DNA from 2 places in the Bacillus halotolerans genome. Region 1 is predicted to be linked to the other one. Evidence: predicted binding sites of a transcription regulator. Region 1 holds the regulator's gene; the other holds the start of a gene.

Region 1 (11,723 bases):
AACGAAACGATCATGTTTTCGTTTTTTTTGTGTTTTCTTTTATTACATCTTTTGCTTGGTATGATAGCCAAGCTTTCTTTATATCGGCAACATCTTGGATATTTCACCATAATCCGATACACTAGATACAGTACATATAAAACATAATCAGACCAAAAGGAGGTTTGGTTAATGGATGAGTTTGATTTAATTAATAGTATTACTCCGCGAACCATTCACCATTCTTCCGTTGATGTAGGAATTGGAGACGATGCGGCTCTTTACACAGCGAAAAACGGTGTGCAGGAAATTGTCTGTGTCGATACAATGGTAGAGGACGTGCATTTTAAATTGAGCTATTCTTCGCCGGAGGACATTGGATATAAGGCGTTGGCTATAAATATAAGTGATATTGCCGCAATGGGAGGTATTCCTAAGTTTTATTTAGTGTCTCTTGCGGTGCCTTCAAAATGGACGGCATCAGAAATCAAGGCAATGTATGAAGGAATGAATGAACTGGCGAAACTATACTGTATGGACCTGATTGGCGGTGATACAGTTTCTACTAACGATAAACTAGTCGTCACAGTGACTGTGATTGGGGAAGTTGAAAAGGGACGTGCCTGTTTGCGCAGTTTGGCAAAGCCGAATGATATTGTCTTTGTCACTGGTGAAATCGGTTCTTCTGCCGCTGGACTTTCATTGCTGCTAAAAGAGACCTCCCATCCGGAAACATCATTTGAAACAGATTACTTTATCAATAGGCATAAACGGCCTCACCCAAGAGTGAGTGTTGGCAGACTATGCTCGAACGCTCAGCGTGTGGCTCTTAATGATATTAGTGACGGATTGGCAAGTGAATTGCATGAAATTGCTGAATCCAGCTCTGTTTCAATAGAAATTGACGAGAGCCTTCTTCCAGTTCATCCGGACTTGCCTAAGTTAAATTCCAAATGGAAGGAATGGGCTTTGTTTGGCGGAGAGGATTTTGAGCTGACTGGGACGATCTCAAAGGAAGACTGGGAAGTGTTACAGCAGGAGTGCAGCAGACTTCAACTGCCAATTACAAAGATTGGATGTGTCCGTGAAAAGACAGAATCCAATGTCGTATTAAAGACAGATGAAGAAACAATGACTTTAGAGAAAAAAGGGTATAATCATTTTAAATAAGACGGGTGACTCGTGTGAAGCAATTAAAATGGAGAACTGTAAATCCTGAAGAAACAAAAGCGATTGCTAAGCTGACTGCATCGTTTTCAAAGCCTGGGGACGTCCTGACATTAGAGGGCGATTTAGGAGCTGGGAAAACAACCTTTACAAAAGGTTTTGCTGAAGGACTTGGAATTACACGTGTTGTAAACAGTCCGACGTTTACGATCATAAAAGAATATAACGATGGTTCACTTCCTCTTTTTCATATGGATGTATACAGAATGGAAGACGAGAGTGAAGATTTAGGACTTGATGAATATTTTCATGGACAAGGTGTCTGCTTAGTGGAATGGGCGCATTTAATTGAAGAGCAGCTTCCGCAGGAGCGACTGCAAATTGTCATTAAAAGAGCTGGTGATGATGAAAGAGAGATCACCTTTACAGCTGTGGGGAATCGGTATGAAATGCTTTGTGAGGAGATAAGTAGACATGACAATATTAGCAATTGATACATCGAATTATACTTTAGGCATAGCGCTGCTTCGGGACAACACTGTCATAGCAGAATACATGACATATTTAAAAAAGAATCACTCTGTGAGAGCGATGCCTGCTGTTCATTCTTTGCTGAATGATTGTGATACAACCCCGCAGGATCTTTCTAAAATTGTTGTCGCAAAAGGTCCTGGCTCGTACACAGGGGTGAGAATCGGTGTAACCATTGCCAAAACACTTGCCTGGTCTTTAAACATTCCGATTTCTGCTGTTTCAAGTCTTGAAGCGCTCGCGGCAAATGGACGTCACTTTGACGGTCTGATCAGCCCTATATTTGATGCGAGACGCGGACAGGTGTATACAGGTCTTTATGAATATAAAAACGGGCTTTTAGAACAGGCTGTGCCGGATCAAAATGTGATGCTGACAGAGTGGCTGGAGATGCTAAAAGAGAAAGATCGCTCTGTTTTGTTTTTAGGACATGATACATCCATACACAAGGAGACGATACTGGATGTATTAGGAACAAAAGGAATCATAGGGTCTGCGGTTCAGCATAATCCCCGCCCTTCAGAATTGGCTTACTTGGGTGCGGATAGGGAAGCTGCTGATATTCACGGGCTTGTGCCGGATTATTTGCGGCTTGCAGAAGCTGAAGCGAAATGGATTGAAAGTCAAAAGTAGGGTGATAGGATGAAAACAAAAGCAGCAGTCAGAAAAATGCAGCTTGATGATGTTGATCACGTATACGAAATTGAAACATCCTCCTTTACGTCTCCCTGGACGAAGGATTCGTTTTATCATGAATTGCTTGAAAATCCGTATGCCCACTATCTCGTGATTGAAAAGGACGATTGTATCGCGGGTTATTGCGGGATTTGGATTGTGATGGACGACGCCCAAATCACAAATATAGCGATTAAACCAGAGTATAGGGGCCAGTCTTTAGGAGAAGCACTTTTTCGTTCAGCTCTCGAGCTTTGTAAAGAAAAAGAGGCGAGGCGGCTTTCGCTTGAAGTGAGGGTTTCCAATCACCCTGCTCAAAGTTTATATAAAAAGTTCGGGATGCAGCCCGGCGGAATAAGAAAGAACTATTATACTGATAACGGGGAAGATGCGTTAATTATGTGGGTGACGATAAATGAATGAGCAAAAAGATCTTTATATATTAGGAATCGAAACGAGCTGCGATGAAACGGCAGCAGCTATTGTCAAAAACGGAACAGAAATCGTCTCGAACGTTGTGGCCTCTCAAATTGAAAGCCATAAACGATTCGGAGGGGTTGTGCCGGAAATAGCATCAAGACATCATGTGGAGCAAATCACTTTAGTGATCGAAGAGGCTTTCCGTAAAGCAGACATGACATATCGTGACATAGATGCGATTGCAGTTACTGAAGGCCCGGGATTGGTGGGAGCACTGCTAATCGGGGTAAACGCCGCTAAAGCATTGAGCTTTGCGCATCATATTCCGTTAGTTGGAGTCCATCATATAGCGGGCCATATCTACGCAAACCGTTTGGTAGAAGAGATTGTTTTTCCAGCGCTTGCATTGGTCGTTTCCGGCGGCCATACGGAATTGGTTTATATGAAAGAACACGGTTCATTTGAAGTAATCGGGGAAACACTCGATGACGCAGCAGGGGAAGCTTATGACAAAGTGGCGAGAACAATGGGTCTCCCGTATCCAGGCGGACCGCAGATTGACAAGCTTGCGGAATCAGGGAATGACACTATTCCTCTGCCTCGCGCATGGCTTGAAGAAGGTTCTTATAATTTCAGCTTTAGCGGGCTGAAATCAGCTGTGATCAATACGCTTCATAACGCGGCTCAAAAAGGACAGGAAATTGCGCCGGAAGATCTTTCTGCCAGTTTTCAGAATAGCGTCATTGATGTCTTAGTGACAAAAACGGCACGCGCTGCAAAAGAATATGGTGTCAAACAGGTTCTTTTGGCCGGCGGAGTAGCTGCAAACAGAGGACTCAGAGCTGCGTTACAGAAGGAATTTTCCCAGCATGAGGGGACGGCGCTCATCATTCCTCCGCTATCCTTATGTACGGATAATGCTGCAATGATTGCTGCGGCCGGTACAATTGCTTTTGAAAAAGGGATTCGCGGATCATATGATATGAATGGCCAGCCTGGTCTTGAACTGACTTCTTACCAGGGTCTCACGACATAATGGCGTGAGGCTTTTTTATTGTTATTAACAGATAATTCTCAATTTATCCACATATCTGTGAGTAATTATAGAGATATAGATGGGTAAAGGGGTTGAGAGGCTGTTAATAAAGTGGATAAATTCAGAATATTTTGTGGATATTGTGTATAAACCGCTTTCTTCGTTTGCTTATAAGGTTATTTTCTGTGGATAAAAAGCACCTCTAAAAAAGAGGTGCTTGACTTTTTTTAATCTTCTTCTGTGGATAGTTCTTCCCATTCTGATAATAGGTTTTCCAATTCTTGATTGAGTTTCTCGTTGTCAGCGTGGATGGCTTGTACCTTTTCGTGGTCCTGATATACTTCCGGATCACAAAGTAATTCATCATTGTGACTGATTTTTTCTTCTATGGTTTGAACTGTCGTTTCAATTTCTTCTATGCGTCTGAGTCGTTGTCGTTCTTTCTTTTTCCATTCTTTTTCTTCCTCATAAGAACGTTTAGAGTCGGATTTCATTGCAACCGTGGCTTTTTCAGTTTCCTCTTGCTGTTTCATTTTCTCCAATTCCAGCTGCTGTGTTTTTTTCTCTGTATAATAATCGTAATCTCCGAGATATTCTTCAATATGGTTTGGAGAAAGCTCATATACCCTTGTTGCGATTCTATTAATAAAATATCTGTCATGTGAGACAAATAACAATGTGCCCGGATAATCGATCAAGGCGTTTTCGAGAACTTCTTTGCTGTCTAAGTCAAGATGGTTCGTCGGCTCATCAAGAATGAGAAAGTTAGCTTTTTGCAGCATCAGCTTTGCCAGGGCCACTCTTGCTTTTTCGCCTCCGCTTAGGGAATGGACGGGTTTAAGCACATCATCCCCGGAGAATAAGAAATTTCCGAGGCACGTTCTGATTTCTTTCTCTTGAAGCTCCGGATACTCGTCCCACAGCTCATCAATGACGCGTTTAGAGGAGGTCAGCTCAGCTTGTTCCTGGTCATAGTAACCGATACTGACATTTGAGCCGTACGCTATTGTTCCCTGATCCGGCTTCAGTGTGTTTATTAATGTTTTGAGCAAGGTTGATTTTCCGATTCCGTTGGGACCTACAAGAGCGGCGCTTTCTCCTCTTGGAAGCCTAAACGAAACATCTGTCAGAAGCGGCGGCTGGTTTTCATAGCTGATGGTCAGATCCTGAACCCGCAGGACCTCGTTCCCGCTCTGTTTTGTAATGTCGAAATGAAAATTTGCTGATTTTTCGTCGCCGAGCGGTTTTGACATGACGTCCATCCGTTCAAGCTGTTTCCGCCGGCTTTGTGCTCTTTTTGTCGTTGAGGCTCTCGCTAGATTTCGGTCTACAAAGTCCTGCAGCTTGGCGATTTCATCCTGCTGTTTTTCATACAGCTTAAGATCCTTTTCATATTGGGCAGCTTTTTGGTCTAGATAAGCGCTGTAGTTGCCGTGATACTTTTTGCTTTCTGATCTTGATACCTCGTACACCTGGTTCACCACTTTGTCCAAAAAGTAGCGGTCGTGAGAAACAATCAGAATGGCGCCTGAATAGCCTTGTAAATAATGTTCAAGCCATGTCAGCGTATCAATGTCCAGATGGTTGGTCGGCTCATCTAGAATGAGAAGGTCGGGCTGTGTTAACAGAAGCTTACCCAAGGCCAGTCTTGTTTTCTGACCACCGCTTAGGCTTTGCACCTGTGTTGAATCGTCAAAATGGCTGAAGCCGAGACCGTGCAGCACAGATCTGACATCTGCTTCATATTGATAGCCGCCTTTATCTTTAAATTCCTGCTGAAGGCGGTCGTAGGTTTTCATGATGCTTTCCAGTTCACTTGGGTCAGCTGCCGCCATTTTTTCTTCTATGTTTCGCATTTCTTTTTCCATCGCTTTTAAGTGATCAAAAACAGTCAGCAGCTCTTCTTTTATGGTAAGCTTAGAATCCAAGCCGGTATGCTGGGCCAAATAGCCCATTGTGATATCTTTCGGCTTGATCATTTCACCCTTTTCATATGAAAGGTGACCTGCGATAATTTTAAGGAGTGTAGATTTCCCAGCGCCGTTTCTTCCTACAATAGCGACGCGATCACGGTTTCTGACTTCCAGCTTTATATTGTTTAAAATAGTATCAGCACCAAATGATTTGGAAAGCTGATTAATTTGTAAGATCATCATATTATTTCACCTCTGCTATAATAAGTTAAGTGTAGCTTATGAACCAGAACTCAGCAAACAATACATTGGCCGAATAAGACATAGAGAAGAAAATAGTGTATGATCTGTTTAAGGAGAGTTTTTACTATGAATGGATTTTCTCATTTTAATGAACAGGGCAGAGCCCAGATGGTGGATATCAGCGAAAAATCTTCGACTGTCCGTACTGCGGCGGCTGTATCAAGCGTACACATGAAGAGTGAAGTGTACGAGAAAATAAAAAGCCATGGTATCGGCAAAGGAGATGTACTTGCTGTCGCTCAGGTGGCGGGTATTATGGCTGCGAAACAAACATCAAATATCATCCCGATGTGCCATCCGCTATCCTTGAGCGGGGTCGATATTTCGTTTGACTGGAAAATAAAAGAAACAGAAGTTATACTTCATATAAAAGCACAGGTCAAAACGAAAGGGAGTACAGGTGTGGAAATGGAAGCGCTAACTTCTGCATCGGTGTGTGCCCTTACTGTTTACGATATGTGCAAGGCGCTTGATAAGGGGATGGTCATCGGCCCTACCTGCTTGCTGGAAAAGACAGGCGGGAAAAACGGTGACTTTAAAAGAGAACTATCCGAGTATAATTTGGAGGACCAAAAATGAATAAGGATCAATCAAAAATTCCGCAGGCGACGGCAAAACGGCTGCCGCTTTATTATCGCTTTTTAAAGAATCTGCATGCGTCAGGAAAACAGCGTGTATCATCCGCTGAACTCAGCGATGCCGTAAAGGTTGATTCTGCCACGATTCGCAGGGATTTTTCCTATTTTGGAGCTCTTGGCAAAAAAGGATACGGATATAATGTCGATTATTTGCTGTCATTTTTCCGAAAAACGCTGGATCAGGATGAAATGACAGACGTTATCTTGATTGGTGTCGGAAACTTAGGAACAGCGTTTCTTCACTATAATTTCACAAAAAATAATAACACAAAAATTTCTATGGCTTTTGATATAAATGAGAGTAAAATAGGAACTGAGGTAGGCGGTGTGCCCGTCTTTAACCTCGATGATCTTGAAAAGCATGTAAAAGGCGAATCAGTTGCCATTTTGACAGTGCCCGCAGTTGCGGCCCAATCGATTACCGACAGATTGGTTGCGTTAGGGATCAAGGGTATTCTTAATTTTACGCCGGCCCGTTTGAATGTGCCGGAACACATTCGAATTCATCATATAGATTTAGCTGTAGAGCTTCAGTCACTGGTTTATTTCTTGAAGCATTATTCTGTTTTAGAGGAAATCGAGTAACCGGAAAGGAGGAGCCCAAATATGCCGATCGGTCCTGGAAGCCTTGCTGTTATCGCAATCGTTGCTCTGATTATCTTTGGCCCCAAAAAGCTGCCTGAGTTGGGAAAAGCGGCTGGAGACACACTTCGTGAATTCAAAAACGCTACTAAAGGATTAGCGAGTGATGATGAGGAAAAAAAGAAAGAGAATCAGTAAGTTAGGATGACACAAATGAAAGTGAATCAAATGTCGCTGCTGGAGCATATTGCGGAGCTTCGAAAACGATTGCTGGTTGTGGCGCTGGCGTTTGTCGTTTTCTTTATCGCGGGATTTTTTTTAGCGAAGCCGATTATAGTGTATCTGCAAGAAACGGATGAAGCGAAGGAGCTCACGCTCAATGCGTTTAATCTGACAGACCCGCTTTATGTGTTTATGCAGTTTGCGTTTATCATCGGGATTGTCCTGACTTCGCCGGTTATTCTTTATCAGCTTTGGGCTTTTGTGAGCCCGGGCCTCTATGAAAAGGAGCGCAAAGTAACGCTCAGCTACATTCCGATCTCTATTTTGCTGTTTTTAGCGGGTTTATCTTTTTCCTATTATATTTTATTTCCTTTTGTTGTCGATTTTATGAAACGGATTTCTCAGGATTTGAATGTCACTCAGGTGATTGGAATTAATGAATATTTTCATTTTCTTCTGCAGCTGACGATTCCGTTTGGACTGTTGTTTCAAATGCCGGTCATCCTTATGTTTTTGACAAGGCTTGGAATTGTGACACCGATGTTCTTAGCGAAAATCAGAAAGTATGCGTACTTTACGATGCTTGTGATTGCTGCTCTGATTACACCACCTGAGCTTTTGTCTCATATGATGGTGACTGTTCCGCTCTTGATTTTGTATGAAATCAGTATTTTAATATCGAAGGCTGCCTATCGGAAAGCGCAGAAAAGCAGTGCTGCCGATCAGGACGTTTCTTCTTAGCCAACATAAAAAATCCATTTCTCATAGAAGAGAAATGGATTTTCTTTATTTCTGGTTCTTCTTTATTTTAAATGAAAAGGCGAACATCTTAAAAGAAATGCTGATGTTGTATGCAGCGAACACCATCAGCAGGATGGAGTAAAATGACCACATGCTGCCTGGCGAGCTTGCGGCGAGATAAGTAAAGATGCACCCTACGGCAAAGTAGATCATTCCCCACACTATCGGGTTTCTCATGAAAATAATCCTCCAATAATCAATTGCATTTGTGTGCTTTGCTGTTCAAGGTATTTCTGAACAGGCTCAAGCTGCATAATGACGACGAATGTATTCATCATTACATGGGCGAAAATCGGCACCCAAATCCGTTTGGTTCTCGCATATAGAAATGCAAAGGTAAAGCCCATTGCCGTATACAGCAGAAGGTGCGTTAAATCGGCATGAACAATTCCGAAAATAATGGAGCTGATCAGTCCGGCAATAAAGAAATTCGTTTTTTCGTACAGCGCGCCGAAAATGATTTTTCTGAAGATGATTTCTTCTAATATAGGCCCGATGATAGAAGAAACGATAATCATGAGCGGAACTGCCTGAATCACATCCAGGATGGCTTTTGTATTTTCTGATTCTCTTCCGATGCCAAATACATAATATTCAATAGAACCGGCTAATCCTTGAGAGAAAAGGGCGATGAAAAACCCGGCTATCGCCCAAAGGATCGAAAGTCCGACCGAGTCTTTCTTTTCGTTACGCAGCGCAGTTTTAGGCGCGGTTCTGAGAATGAGCAATACAACAATCAGACAGGCAATAAAACTGATGACGGACCATAATCCCTGCGCGTACAGCAGATTTTCTTTTGTGGGCTGTCCTCCCGCATAACCGAATTTAAATAACAAGGGAATCGCAATTACTGCTGAAAACTGCATGATGATATATGTCAAAATAATAAACCAATACTGTTTTCTCAAATGGTATGTACTCCTTTGTTAAATGGGTTTCTTTTGTCTACAGCTATTGTAACATAATTGAATCGGGGGTGAAAAAGCCAAGGGATATCTGAGCTGAAAAGAATGATGTAAGCGTGAAAAAATTTTTATCTTATCACTTGAAATTGGAAGTGAGATTCTTTATTATAAGAATTGTGTTAGCACTCTTTAGTGCCGAGTGCTAAAATTACATATTCATACTATTGAGGAGGTTATTACATTGTTAAAGCCATTAGGTGATCGCGTTGTCATTGAACTCGTAGAATCTGAAGAAAAAACTGCCAGCGGAATTGTGTTACCGGATTCTGCAAAAGAAAAGCCGCAAGAAGGCAAAATCGTGGCAGCTGGTTCAGGTCGCGTGTTAGAAAGCGGAGAGCGCGTTGCTTTAGAAGTAAAAGAGGGCGACCGCATTATCTTCTCAAAATACGCAGGTACTGAAGTGAAATACGAAGGTACTGAATACTTAATCTTACGTGAAAGCGACATTTTAGCTGTTATCGGCTAATTCTTAAATAAACAAATACTTAAAAATTCGAGGAGGTTTCGTACACATGGCAAAAGATATTAAGTTTAGTGAAGAAGCTCGCCGCGCAATGCTTCGCGGTGTTGATGCACTTGCTGATGCTGTAAAAGTAACTTTAGGACCAAAAGGACGCAACGTGGTTCTAGAGAAAAAATTCGGTTCTCCGTTAATCACTAATGACGGTGTAACAATCGCTAAAGAAATCGAACTTGAAGACGCGTTTGAAAATATGGGTGCTAAGCTTGTAGCTGAAGTAGCCAGCAAAACAAACGACGTTGCCGGTGACGGTACAACAACTGCGACAGTTCTTGCGCAAGCAATGATTCGCGAAGGCCTTAAAAACGTAACAGCAGGCGCTAACCCTGTAGGCGTGCGTAAAGGTATGGAACAAGCTGTAAACGTTGCGATCGAGAATCTGAAAGAAATTTCTAAGCCAATCGAAGGCAAAGAATCTATCGCTCAGGTTGCTGCGATCTCTGCTGCTGATGAGGAAGTCGGAAGCCTTATCGCTGAAGCAATGGAGCGCGTAGGCAACGACGGCGTTATCACAATCGAAGAGTCTAAAGGCTTCACAACTGAGCTTGAAGTTGTTGAAGGTATGCAGTTCGACCGCGGATATGCGTCTCCTTACATGGTAACTGATTCTGATAAGATGGAAGCGGTTCTTGACAATCCTTACATCTTAATCACAGACAAAAAAATCACAAACATTCAAGAAATCCTTCCTGTGCTTGAGCAGGTTGTTCAGCAAGGCAAACCATTGCTTCTGATCGCTGAGGATGTTGAAGGTGAAGCTCTTGCAACACTTGTTGTGAACAAACTTCGCGGCACATTCAACGCAGTGGCTGTTAAAGCTCCTGGCTTTGGTGACCGCCGTAAAGCAATGCTTGAAGACATCGCTGTCCTTACTGGCGGAGAAGTCATCACAGAAGATCTTGGCCTTGACCTGAAATCTACTGAAATCGGACAATTGGGACGCGCTTCTAAAGTTGTGGTTACAAAAGAAAACACAACAATCGTTGAAGGCGCTGGCGAAACAGATAAAATTTCTGCACGCGTCACTCAAATCCGCGCTCAAGTGGAAGAAACAACTTCTGAGTTCGACAGAGAAAAATTACAAGAGCGTCTTGCGAAACTTGCTGGCGGCGTAGCTGTCATCAAAGTCGGCGCTGCGACTGAAACTGAGCTGAAAGAGCGTAAACTTCGCATCGAAGACGCCCTGAACTCAACTCGCGCAGCTGTTGAAGAAGGCATCGTATCCGGCGGTGGTACAGCGCTTGTAAACGTATATAACAAAGTCGCTGCAGTTGAAGCTGAAGGTGATGCGCAAACAGGTATCAACATCGTGCTTCGCGCGCTTGAAGAGCCAATTCGTCAAATCGCGCACAACGCTGGTCTTGAAGGATCTGTCATCGTTGAGCGCCTGAAAAACGAAGAAATCGGCGTAGGCTTCAACGCTGCAACTGGCGAATGGGTAAACATGATCGAAAAAGGTATCGTTGACCCAACAAAAGTTACACGCTCTGCACTGCAAAACGCAGCTTCTGTAGCAGCAATGCTCTTAACAACTGAAGCTGTTGTCGCTGACAAACCGGAAGAAAATGCCGGCGGCGCAGGAATGCCTGATATGGGCGGCATGGGCGGTATGGGCGGCATGATGTAACACCGACAAAAAACCCTTGATAAACAAGGGTTTGTCGGCAACGGACGTCATTTTTGATGCCCTTTTGATGCCATTTATAAATTTTCGAGGTTTCTCATGAGTTCACCGAACTTGTGAGAGGCTTCTTTTTTTCTGTCTTTTGTGGTTTGATTTTTTTAGCACTGTTTTATATCGATACTCAATAGTTTTGATAAACGGTAAGTAACCCCGATATAGACTATTCTATCGACTAAAATACAAAATTCTCATCATACAATTCATGCTTTATTTGCATCTTGACTTTGTTTTGATTTACTTTGTGATTTTTAAGGACGCGCAGGACCTTATCTTCGACTGCTGAAAAC
Region 2 (11,723 bases), 670 kb from region 1:
CTTCTGCTTCATATGTCTCCACATCAGTAATCGCAGCGGGATGATTTCCTCCTGCTCCATTGATTAAGAGATGAACAGCGCCAAATCGGTCAAGGATATCAGTCTTCGCCTTCTCTAGCGACGTCCTGTCCAGCACATCAGCAGAAACGGAATATGCCGTGCCGCCAGCTTTCGTAATTTCCCTCACAACCTCTTGTCCTGTTTCAGCTGACCGGTTCAGTATCGCCACCTTCATGCCATGGCGGGCAAGCTCCCGGGCCATGGCCGAGCAGAGCACACCGCTGCCCCCTGTGATAACAGCAACTTTACCTGCCAGTCGATGATGAAGAGGGATCATAATTCCACCTCTTTTTTCGCCATTGATTCGTACGCGTCCCACAGTCCGCTCAAATACATGATGCCTAAAGCGCGATCGTATAAGCCGTAGCCCGGACGGCATTGCTCTCCCCAAATATGGCGACCGTGATCCGGCCTGACATATCCGTTGTAATCCTGCTTGTGCAGTTCTGCCATGACCCCTTGAATATTAATCGAACCGTCCTTTGTCAGATGAGACGTTTCAATAAAATCCCCATTTTCAAAGATCTTCACATTGCGGATGTGTGAAAATGGAGCAAGCCCGGCATATGTTTTAGCAATTTCCACCATGTCATTGGCGGGATTGGCCCCCATGGAACCGGTACATAAGGTGATGCAGTTAGAAGGTGAGTCTGATATGACCCGCAGCTTCTCATAGCTTGCCTCTCCTGTGATAATACGCGGCAATCCAAAAATCGGCCAAGGCGGGTCATCCGGATGAATGGCCATTTGAATGCCATGCGCTTCAGCAACCGGCAGAATTTCCTTCAAAAAAAATGATAAATTGTTCCACAGCTGTTCTTCATCGACCGTCCTGTAGGCCTTAAACAGTTCTTTGATCCGAGCCATTTTTTCAGGCTCCCACCCTGGGAGTGTCAGGTCAGACGCTTCTTCCACCGTCCGAATCAGCTCTTGAGGCTCCAGGCTCTCCACTTTGGCTTTTTCAAAAAACAGAGCGGTTGAGCCGTCTTCCAGCGGACGGAACATGTCGGTGCGTGTCCAGTCGAAAATCGGCATAAAATTGTAGCAAATCACTTTCACGCCAAAAGCAGACAGATTGCGGATGGTCTGCTTATAATTTTCAATGTACCGGCCGCGTTCTTCGCTGCCCAGTTTAATCGCTTCATGAACGTTTACGCTTTCGACAACCTCCGCATGAAAACCATGGGATTGTATATATTCCGTCTCGGCTTTGATTTCCTCTATTTCCCACACTTCCCCGGCAGGTTTGTGATGGAGAGCCCAGACAATGCCTTTCACCCCGGGAATTTGTTTCACGTGTTCAAGTGTGACTGTATCGTTGCCTCGTCCATACCATCGAAATGTAATATTCATCCTACACCTCCGGATTGAGCCTTTTAATCAAATGTGATCACTGCCTTCCGCACCTGATCAGGATGCTCCTTGATAAATTGAAACGCGTGATGGACATCTTCAACTGAAAACGTATGGGTGACGAGCCCGTTATGCGCTAACCGGCCTTCATTCAGCAGCTTTACAACTTTCGGAAACTGATTTGTCTGGAGTCTTGAGCCGGTAATCGTGACTTCTTTTTTTGTAATGGGGAGCTGAGGAATTTGTGACGCTCTCTCATCAAATCCAAGCACCACCACACGCCCTGCCGGAGAAACAACATCAACGGAAAGCTCAAAAGTCGCAGGGAGACAGACAGCATCAATGACTACATTGGCTCCTTCATTGCCCGTCCATTCCCGAACCCGCTCAGCCGCATGTTCTGTTTGAACATTCACAACAGCGTCGGCACCGTTTTCTGTAGCAAATGTCAGCCGCTCATTATTTAAGTCGGTTATCATGACGGAAGCACCCGCTAGCTTTGCCATTTTTAACACACAGATGCCGATAGGCCCCGCCCCCTGAATCAGAACGCGATCACCCTTTTCCACCTGTCCCCGCCAAACAGCCTGGGCACCTATTGTATAAGGCTCGGCCATAACTGCCTCCTCCCAAGGCAGCTCTTTTGAAACCGCGTGAAGCTGCTTTTCAGGAAGCACAACATATTCCCGCATCCCGCCGTCTTCATGAACGCCAAACACAGAAAGCTTCGCACAAACATTTGGCCGGCCTTTACGGCAGGCATAACAGTTTCCGCAATAAGAAATCGGTTCAATCACAACATGGTCTCCGGCTTTCAGGCCTTTAACATTTGCACCAACCTCCCCCACTTCTCCCGTTACCTCGTGTCCGATTACTCTCGGAAGTGTCGCAAGCGGATTCGTGCCATGATAAATATGCATGTCAGAACCGCAAATTCCGACTCGTTTTACTTTGACGAGCACCTCATCAGCCTTTGAAAGAACAGGCTTTTCCATGTCTGCTGTCACCAAATCATACGCTTTTCGCACTTGAACCGCTTTCATTTTCTCACCTGCTTTTTAAAAATTCATACACGCTCCGAGCAATTGAAATTCCGTGTTTCCTGTTTCTTTCCTCATGCAGCTGCTCCAATTCGCCAGGCACATACACTCGCTCGACTCCTCTAGCCGAAGGTGATTGCTGCAGTTCATCAAGCATGGCGTCCATCTGCTCTAAAAACGTATCTTGTCCGGTAAAATAGGACGGATGGATCGCGCAAACATAATGTCCAAGCTTCCTATTTTGATCAAGATCGCCATACATTTTAGCGATATGCGGACCAAAAGCCGCCCCAGCCAGCAAACCTGAAAACACATCCACCACAACAGATAGCCCGTAGCCTTTAGGACCCCCGAACGTTGAAAGTGAGACGACCTTGTGAGGGTCTGTTACCGTCTCTCCGTTTTCATCGACTCCCCATCCTTCTGGTATTTCTCTGCCCTCTTCACGCGCCTGCAGAATCTTTCCAAATGCCACTTTTGACGTCGCCATATCTAGGATAAACGGTTTTTTATGCTTTGCCGGCACACCGTAAGCAATTGGATTCGTGCCTAAAAAAGGAGACCTCCCGCCAAACGGGACTACAATACTGTCAGTATGAGACATAGCGATTCCGATCAGTTTTTCCTCAGCCGCTTTTTGCACAAAATAACTTAACGCTCCGCAATGGCTGCTGTTTGTCGCGGTGACCATGCCAACACCATTTTTCTTTGCCATTTCAATGGCATGAGCCATCGCCTTATCGGCAATCACATGGCCGAACCCGTCATCACCGTCCAGCACTCCTGTCACCGGCCCCGTTTCTTTAAAAATGGGACACGCTTTTGGATTGATGCCTCCAGCCCTCAGCCTGTTCACATAATGTTCTGTTCGCAAAACACCATGAGAATTCACATTGCGTAAATCGGCGTGTATGAGCACGTCTGCTACTTTTTCGGCATCTCGTTCATTCAAATTGGCGCCGATCAGCTTTTGCTGAACCAGTTCCTTCGCTTCTTCAGCGGAAATCGTTACCGTATTCAATTCAATAAAGAGCCTCCTTTCTTTCAGTTTCATCACTTAGCGAAAACCCTTACAAATTATTATTACTTGCGAACTATTCAAAATATTCTTTATATGATTGTTTGATCAGTTTCTATGCTGAAGCTCTTCGACAATCTGTGCATGTTGCTGATCTGTCAATTTATAAAGAAAACCGATAATGACCATAGCTAATGCCAAAGCAATGGCGGGATACAGAAGAAGAAGCGCTTTAATGCCGAGCAGCGCCTGTGCCGTCTGGGCTACGTTCGGCATATATCCGACAAGCCCCAATCCGATCCCGGAGAGAAAACCAGACAATGACTGAGCAAGCTTTCGCGAGAAGTTAAAGAGGGAATATGTCGTTGCTTCTTTCCGCTCACCGGATTTCCACTCGCCGTAGTCAATGATATCTGAGACAAGCGCCCACGTAATGCCATTGGGAATACTGATCCCAATAAACGCGATGCTTGCAAGGATGGTAAACACATATACATTTGAAGGAAGCATAAAGTTGATCAGATCCGCGGCAACACTGATGCCGAAACCGATCATTGCGGTTTGTTTCTTTCCAAACATCTTGACGAGCTTTGGCAGAAACACGACGCCCAAAAAGGAAGATCCAATAATGATAAAGTTCATATAAGCCATCAGTTCGACATTGCCTAGGTTATATTGTGCGAAGTATACGAGCATTGCGGATTTAATGTTGTATGCGGAAATCGAAAAAATGGTCATCAGGACAAGGGTTAACAGCGGTTTGTTCGTTATAAACGTTTTGACGACAGATGAAAATGTTAATTTCTCTTTTGGCGCTTCCGCAATAACAATACGTTCCTTGCAGTTGCGATAGCAAATATAAAACCAAAGCACACCGAGAACAGCAAACAATCCCATGACCACCGGATAGCCTACCTTCGGGTTATCAAACTTGACGAGCAGCGGCATGACGGCCACGCTCGTGATAAACAAAGCCCCGAGTGAACCGATTTGGCGAAAAGTAGAGATAGAAGTCCGGTCTTCAGTATTTTGAGTCATCGCCGCTCCCAATGAACCGTACGGAATGTTTACAAATGAATAGCCCACGCCCCACAGTATATAGGATGCATACGCATAAATCAGCTTGCCTGTCGTTGATACATTCGGGGACAGAAAAATAAGAACAGTAAGCACCGCAAGAACAATGCTGCCGATTAATAAATAAGGCCTGAATTTCCCCCGCCTGCCGATGTTTTTGCGATAATCAATTGATGAGCCGACAATGGGGTCTGTTACAGCCGCAAAGAGCTTGCTGACTAAAAAAATACTTCCCGCCATTGCGGCCGGAATTCCCGCCACATCAGTAAAATACTTTAATAAATAGATTTGGCCTAAATCAAACATAAAACCGTTCCCAAAATCACCAAAACCATAGGAAATTTTCTCCTTCAGCGAAAGCCTCTTCTCCGTTTCAATCGACACAACCTTATTTTCCAGTTCTGCTCGCATCTTCCACCTCTGTGTCTTAAGAATTTTCGATGAGATGTCCGCTCAGTATGACGCTGGCTATTCTGAGCGGAACTTATTTTATACGTTTGCCTTTTCTTCTTGAAATTGAAAATATTGTTTCGCATTGTGATAGCAAATGCCTTGTACGATACCGCCAAGAAGCTCCATATCTTTCGGCACTTCACCGTTTTCAGCCCATTCGCCGATCAGATTGCAGACAATCCGTCTGAAGTATTCATGGCGTGTATACGACAAAAAGCTTCTGGAATCAGTCAGCATGCCGATAAAACGGCTGAAAAGCCCGACGTTTGACAACGCTTTCATTTGATCGAGCATCCCATCCTTGGAATCGTTAAACCACCATGCTGTGCCAAATTGTATTTTCCCAGGCGTGATGCCGTCTTGAAAGCTATTTATCATGCTGGCAATGACATAGTTATCATTTGGGTTGAGCGAATATAAAATCGTTTTCGGCAGCTGGTTTTTCATTTCGACTGAATTCAGCAGCCTGTACAAAGGCTTCGCAATTTCTTCGTCATTCATAGAATCATAGCCTGTATCCGGCCCCAATTTCTTCATCATTTTCGTATTCGTATTTCTGAGTGCATTGATATGAAACTGCATCGCCCAGTCAAGCTCAGCATACAATCCGCAAAGAAATTGAAGCGTATATGTCTTGAATTTCTTCTCGTCTTCGTAAGAAACCTGTTCCCCGTTTAATCTTGAGGTAAAAATGAGGTCCGCTTCCTCTTTGTCCGTTTCGGCAAACACCATTGAATCAATCGCATGATCAGATACTCTGCCGCCGACTGAATGGAAGAAACGCACTCGTTCTTCAAGAGCCTTCAAAAACTCATCATAGGTTGTAATCGAAAGTGACGCAGCCTTTTCAAGCGCCTGCACCCAATCCGGGAAGCCTTCGCGATTGATTTCCAGCCCTTTATCCGGCCGAAATCCCGGCAGCACACTGACAGGAAAATCTTTGTCCTCTTTTAATAATAGGTGGTACTCGAGGGAATCGACAGGGTCATCGGTTGTGCATACTACTTTTACATTTGATTTCACAATGAAATCCCTTGCCCCGAAGCCTTCTCCTTGCAGCAGTTCATTCGTCCGTTTCCAAATATTTGGCGCCGATTGCTCATTTAATATCTCGTAAATCCCAAAAAATCGCTGCAGCTCTAAATGGGTCCAATTGTAGAGCGGATTGCCAATCGCCATCGGTACTGTTCTCGCCCATGCCATGAACTTCTCCTCATCAGCTGCATCGCCTGTAATGTATGTTTCTTCAATTCCATTGGCTCTCATGATGCGCCATTTGTAATGGTCTCCATACAGCCAGGCTTCTGTCATGTTTTGAAATCTCTTATTTTCATAGATTTCTTTCGGACTCAAATGGCAGTGATAATCAATAATCGGCATGTCTTTCGCATAATGGTGATAGAGGTTGACAGCGGTTTCATTTTTCAGCAAAAAGTTTTCTCCCATAAAGGGTTCCATGTCCTCACCGTCTTTCATTCTATTTCAAAATGTTAACGTTAACATTTTGATTTGTTTTTATTTTACCTTTATATTCCTCTGGGATCAATCTCTTTTTAAAATTTAAATGTTAACGTTAGCAAATAAGCGCAAAAAAGACATTGCCGTAAAGCTGCCTGAAAAGACCTCTTTTTGGCAATGTCCGATTTTACAAGAAAGGATTAGTAAGCCAGGCTGAATAGTCCTTTAATGTGTGTTAAGTAGCGTACATTACTTGCTTCTTTCATCAAGGAAGCAGGAAGACCTTTAAGCGGTGTAGAATTAGCACCAATGATGGCTACCGCATCTTTGCGTCCAAGACTTGCAAGTGTACCAGAGTTTACTGGCTGGAATGTTTCAAGTGTTTTTCCTTCTAAGTAAGCGAATAGATTGTAACCGATCAGCTCACCCATTTGCCATGCGATTTGTGCAGTTGGCGGGTATGGACGGCCGTCTGCCGCAAAGTAAACTGCGCTGTCACCCGCAACAAATACATCTTCATGAGATGTAGATTGAAGGAAATCGTTAACTGTCGCACGGCCGCGGTTCACTTCAAGACCTGATTCGCCGACTAAAGGATTTCCTTGTACGCCGCCAGTCCAAACAAATGTGTTGGCAACAACTTTTGATCCGTCTTTCAGATCAATCACGTTTCCTTCTACATTTGTAACAGGAAGGCCTGTTAAGAACTCAACGCCGCGTTTTTCAAGGCTTTTAGTTGCGCGTTCGATAAGATCATCCGGAAGAACAGGAAGGATTTTCGGACCTGCTTCAACCAATTTCAATTTGATTTCTTTGTGGTCTACGCCGTATTTTTTCGCAAGGTTCGGCATGATGTCAGCAAGCTCACCGACAAGCTCAACGCCTGTTAAGCCGCCTCCGCCGATAAGGATTGTTGCATCCGCTTCGTTTTTCGTTTTAGAGTACTCGCGCACACGGTCTTCAACGTGGTTGAAAACTTTGTTAGCATCAGCAGCAGATTTAAGAACCATGCTGTTTTCTTCAAGTCCTGGGATGCCGAAGTAAGCAGTGACAGAACCAAGGCCTACTACTAGCGCATCATAAGTTAATGCAGAACCGTCAGCAAGCGCAACCTCTTTTTTATCAACAGAGAAAGAGCTGACTTCCGCGATTTTAAGATCAATGTCTTTGCCTTTGAAAAGTTTTTCTAACGGCATTGCAACCGCTTTTTCAGACACGTTGCCTGCTGCAAGACGGTGTAATTCCGTAATGATTTGGTGAGTTGGGTATTTGTTTACCACTGTCACGCGTGCTTGTTCTTTTGTGTAATGTTTGCGAACTGTTAAAGCAGAAAGAACACCGCCATAACCAGCGCCTAAAATGACAATATGTTTTGACATCGTATATCCTCCGTCCTTTATATCAATTTGAATCTGAGATTATTTTTGTTTTTCGTTCATGATTTCAAGGTAGCTGTTAGCAAAACGGAACAGCTTTTGAGCTTGAGGATCTTTCAGCATGCGCAACAGGCCGAAAAGTCCAATCGTTTCGTTGCTAGCATCCGCGCGGTCTTTCGCTTCGATTGCAGTCGCAGCCACTTCTTTTGCTGTTTCTTTTACAGGCTCAAGAATTTCAGTGATTGCACCGACTGTATCGCTTTTCAATACTTCGTCAGTCGCAACAGACTGAGCGAAATCATAAGACTTCGTTAAAATATTCACTAACTCAGTCAGCTTTGGAAGCTGGTCAACTAAAACAGTCAGTGATTCTTGAACTTCTGGCTTTAACAGCTGATCAATAAGATCTTGCTGGCTTTGGCTGACAGACGCATTTGTTTGATCGATTGTTTCTGGCATATCCAATTCTCCTTTACTATAAGCAGTATGCTGATTTTTTGGAAAGGGTAGTGCCTCTCCCTGATCTCATGTTTGAAAGCATGAGAAGAAGGATTGTGAATTCGTGCACAATCATTCGCAAAAATAAATGTTTACTACCCAGTTTTTCATCTTGCCATATTCAGTATTATTTTTATCTCAAAAATAAACCATTGAATAAGTCAAAATCCTTTACTCTCTCTGAAAATAGCAAACATAAAAAACTCCAATTTGATTACCTTCTATATGATAACACTTTTTGAACAAAATTTGAACGTGAATTGCTTCGATTATGAAATTAATTTATATGGTGCCCGTGTCATAACATTTCTTCAGCACTAGTTATTGACAATCCATCAATTTTCTCCCCTACGCGTTACCCATATGTCCAATAGAGGTTCTCTTTTTCCTGTAACTGGATCCAATGCCGGAAGTACTGCTTGCTCTATATTCTCTAGCACAGCCGCTCTTTCATCCGGCTTTCCCGTCTTCATATCATACCGAGAACCATCTGGATAAGCGCCGATCACGGTAAAATCGGGGCTCGCGCTTAGCTTTTTATGGCCGACACCGGCTGGAATGACCGCTGCGTCGCCCGTTTTGATAGGAACAGCAGCTCCTTTTTCTCCCCCAAATTGAATAACAGCCTCCCCTCGGACTGCGATTAGGACTTCATGCGTGTTGCTGTGATAATGATGGTACGGAAAAACACTGCCCGACCAGCTGTTTAGCCAGCCATGCCGGTTGACGATCCGCTCTGCCTGTTCAGCACGTCCCATAAAAACATTTTTATAGATAACGAGCGGAAAATCAGGGTGATTTGGAACCCTGCCGTCATCCTGAAAAAAGTACGTTTCTGTTTCCATCATTTTCACCTCCCTATTTCTGTCTTCCACATATATTGATCCGTAAAACATCATTATTTTCTCACAATTCCGTTGATCTGTATCATCCCGGGTAGTATAGTATAAAAAAATAATGCCAGAATGAGGGATTTGATGAAAGCGATCATAATCGGAATATTGGCTTCTCTCTTTTTCGCCGTTACCTTTATTTTAAACAGGGCGATGGAATTATCCGGAGGCAGCTGGCTTTGGAGCGCCTCGTTACGCTTTATTTTTATGGTTCCGTTTTTATGTCTGATTGTCATAATGAAAGGGAAGTTCGTTCCTCTTTTACAAGAGATGCGGAAAAAGCCGTTTTTTTGGATAAAGTGGAGCTTCGTCGGCTTTGTTCTTTTTTATGCGCCGATCACGTTTGCCGCCGCATTCGGGCCGGGCTGGCTCGTAGCCGGAACATGGCAAATTACCATTGTAGCCGGTGTGCTGCTGTCTCCATTTTTCTATGAGAAAAAAGACACGCCTGGAGGCACTTTGCTCGTTCGGCAAAAGATTCCCCTTGTTTCGCTGGGCACTTCCGTCGTCATTCTGATTGGGGCAGCGCTGATTCAGCTCCAGCATGCAGAATCGCTTTCCGGAAAAATGCTGCTCTTCAGCGTGCTGCCCGTTGTCATTGCTGCTTTCGCCTATCCGCTGGGAAACCGGAGAATGCTTGAGCAATACGGAGGCAGGCTTGATACGTTCCAGCGCGTGCTGGGAATGACCCTTGCAAGCCTTCCATTCTGGCTTGTATTGGCAGCTTACGGCTGGTGGTCAGATGGCCTTCCGACAGCGGGGCAAACCGTTCAATCCTTTATCGTTGCCGTCAGCTCAGGCATCATTGCGACCGTTTTATTTTTCTGGGCAACGGATATGGTAAGAGATAATCCGCAAAAGCTTGCTGCTGTTGAAGCAACACAATCCGGGGAAGTGATATTCGCTCTGCTTGGTGAAATAATCCTGCTGTCAGGTCTTTTCCCTTCTATTTTATCGTTTGCGGGCTTAATGATCATTATTGCCGGAATGGTGTTACATACCTTCGCTTCCCAACAAAAACCCAAAGAGAAAACTCAGTCAAATCTGACTGCTTAGCGGCTTCTGGAGAATGGGCGAAAGCCCGTTCTCCTTTCTTTTTAACGCCTTCCAAAAGAGACCTGTTTCACGTTATATTTATGTATAGTCTAAGCCCACTTAACTGAAAGGTGATATTTTAATGGAAGCAAACAATCAAAAAGACGATATACCAGCAATCTCATTCACATCTGTGCGAAAAAGCTATGAACAAGAGGGACAAACCTATGATGTATTAAAGGATGTCACCGGAGACATTCAACAGGGTGCAATCGTGGCACTTTTGGGCCCTTCCGGTTCAGGAAAAAGCACACTGCTGTCCATATGCAATTTGATGAAAACACCGGATCACGGTGAAGTGAAGATTTACGGAAAGGAAGTCAGAGACTGGAATGTGAATGAACTGAGGCGGACGGCCTCCCTTGCCTTTCAATCCGCCCCCGTCCTTGACGGAACGGTGCGTGACAATCTGAATCTGGTACAAAAGCTCCACCAAACCCAGCTTTACTCTCCTGAAGAGCTCGCTTCACTGACAGGCCTGTCTCCAGAGCTGTTAGACAGAAGCGCCAAGGATTTATCAGGCGGACAGCGGCAAAGGCTTTCACTTGCCAGAACACTCGCAAACCCTTCCTCCATCCTATTATTGGACGAAATTACATCTGCCCTGGACCCTGTTTCTGCTCTGGAGATTGAAGAGCTGATCAAAAGGCAGCATCAAGAGAAAAAACTGACGGTGATGTGGGTGACCCATAACATGGAACAGGCGAAACGAGTAGCCGATACCATTTGGTTTATGGCTGATGGCCGGCTGTTGGAAATCGCGGAGACAGACACATTTTTCTCGCATCCTCAGCATGAAGCAGCCCGTGAATTTTTGAAGGGAGGCACACGGTAATGGATTACCTTTCTCTCTCATTCACCATGATCTTTGTGCTGATTGCCTTGTTTTTATCAAAATCCTTTAAAGCCGGCGTTGAAAAAGATATGATGATTGCAACGATCCGGGCGGCGGTACAGCTGCTTGTGATCGGTTATGTGCTGTCGCTGATATTTCATGGAGATCACCCTGTGTTTATCCTGCTGATGGTGCTGTTAATGCTGGCGGTGGCGGCGCAAAACGTCGTCAAACGAAAGAAAATGAAAATCGGTTCTTTTTGGAGGGTGTTTGTGGCGTTAGCGATTGTAGAAATCGTCACCCAAGGCATTCTTTTGGCGCTTCACATCATCCCGCTTACCGCACGGTATGTCATCCCCATCAGCGGAATGGTCATCGGAAATTCAATGGTGCTCGCGAGCCTGTTTTTAAACCGGCTCAGCTCCGAGGTCGGGGTGCGCAAGGAAGAAATTCAATTGATTTTGTCGCTTGGCGGCACACCAAAACAATCCATACAGCATATCCTGACTTCCGCCATGAAAATGAGTATGATCCCAACGCTCGAAAGCCAGAAAACATTAGGGCTCG

Evidence for each region. The regulator Rex, encoded in region 1, represses fermentation and respiration genes when NADH is low (regulators of the CRP and FNR family bind a similar motif). The targets are predictions, from matches to a motif close to TTGTGAAATATTTCACAA.
Region 2: a site for Rex is predicted at 8,388-8,405, ahead of DIC78_RS03330 (helical membrane plugin domain-containing protein). Genes of this name have one in related genera too.

Annotation. Positions count from the first base shown of each region.
Region 1 covers NZ_CP029364.1:1,350,277-1,361,999, reverse strand. Annotated here, with positions in the region: gene thiL (thiamine-phosphate kinase) at 172-1,149, shown strand; gene tsaE (tRNA (adenosine(37)-N6)-threonylcarbamoyltransferase complex ATPase subunit type 1 TsaE) at 1,164-1,640, shown strand; gene tsaB (tRNA (adenosine(37)-N6)-threonylcarbamoyltransferase complex dimerization subunit type 1 TsaB) at 1,621-2,310, shown strand; gene rimI (ribosomal protein S18-alanine N-acetyltransferase) at 2,320-2,775, shown strand; gene tsaD (tRNA (adenosine(37)-N6)-threonylcarbamoyltransferase complex transferase subunit TsaD) at 2,768-3,808, shown strand; gene DIC78_RS06825 (ABC-F family ATP-binding cassette domain-containing protein) at 4,036-5,964, opposite strand; gene moaC (cyclic pyranopterin monophosphate synthase MoaC) at 6,091-6,603, shown strand; gene DIC78_RS06815 (redox-sensing transcriptional repressor Rex) at 6,600-7,247, shown strand; gene tatAY (sec-independent protein translocase protein TatAY) at 7,269-7,442, shown strand; gene tatC (twin-arginine translocase subunit TatC) at 7,449-8,207, shown strand; gene DIC78_RS06800 (DUF4305 domain-containing protein) at 8,253-8,444, opposite strand; gene DIC78_RS06795 (CPBP family intramembrane glutamic endopeptidase) at 8,441-9,175, opposite strand; gene groES (co-chaperone GroES) at 9,414-9,698, shown strand; gene groL (chaperonin GroEL) at 9,745-11,379, shown strand.
Region 2 covers NZ_CP029364.1:678,219-689,941, forward strand. Annotated here, with positions in the region: gene DIC78_RS03295 (SDR family oxidoreductase) at 1-337, opposite strand, end outside; gene uxuA (mannonate dehydratase) at 334-1,413, opposite strand; gene DIC78_RS03305 (zinc-binding alcohol dehydrogenase family protein) at 1,437-2,456, opposite strand; gene allD (ureidoglycolate dehydrogenase) at 2,461-3,474, opposite strand; gene DIC78_RS03315 (MFS transporter) at 3,580-4,959, opposite strand; gene uxaC (glucuronate isomerase) at 5,038-6,459, opposite strand; gene DIC78_RS03325 (NAD(P)/FAD-dependent oxidoreductase) at 6,660-7,838, opposite strand; gene DIC78_RS03330 (helical membrane plugin domain-containing protein) at 7,878-8,294, opposite strand; gene DIC78_RS03335 (cupin domain-containing protein) at 8,669-9,181, opposite strand; gene DIC78_RS03340 (DMT family transporter) at 9,311-10,282, shown strand; gene DIC78_RS03345 (ABC transporter ATP-binding protein) at 10,404-11,156, shown strand; gene DIC78_RS03350 (ABC transporter permease) at 11,156-11,723, shown strand, end outside.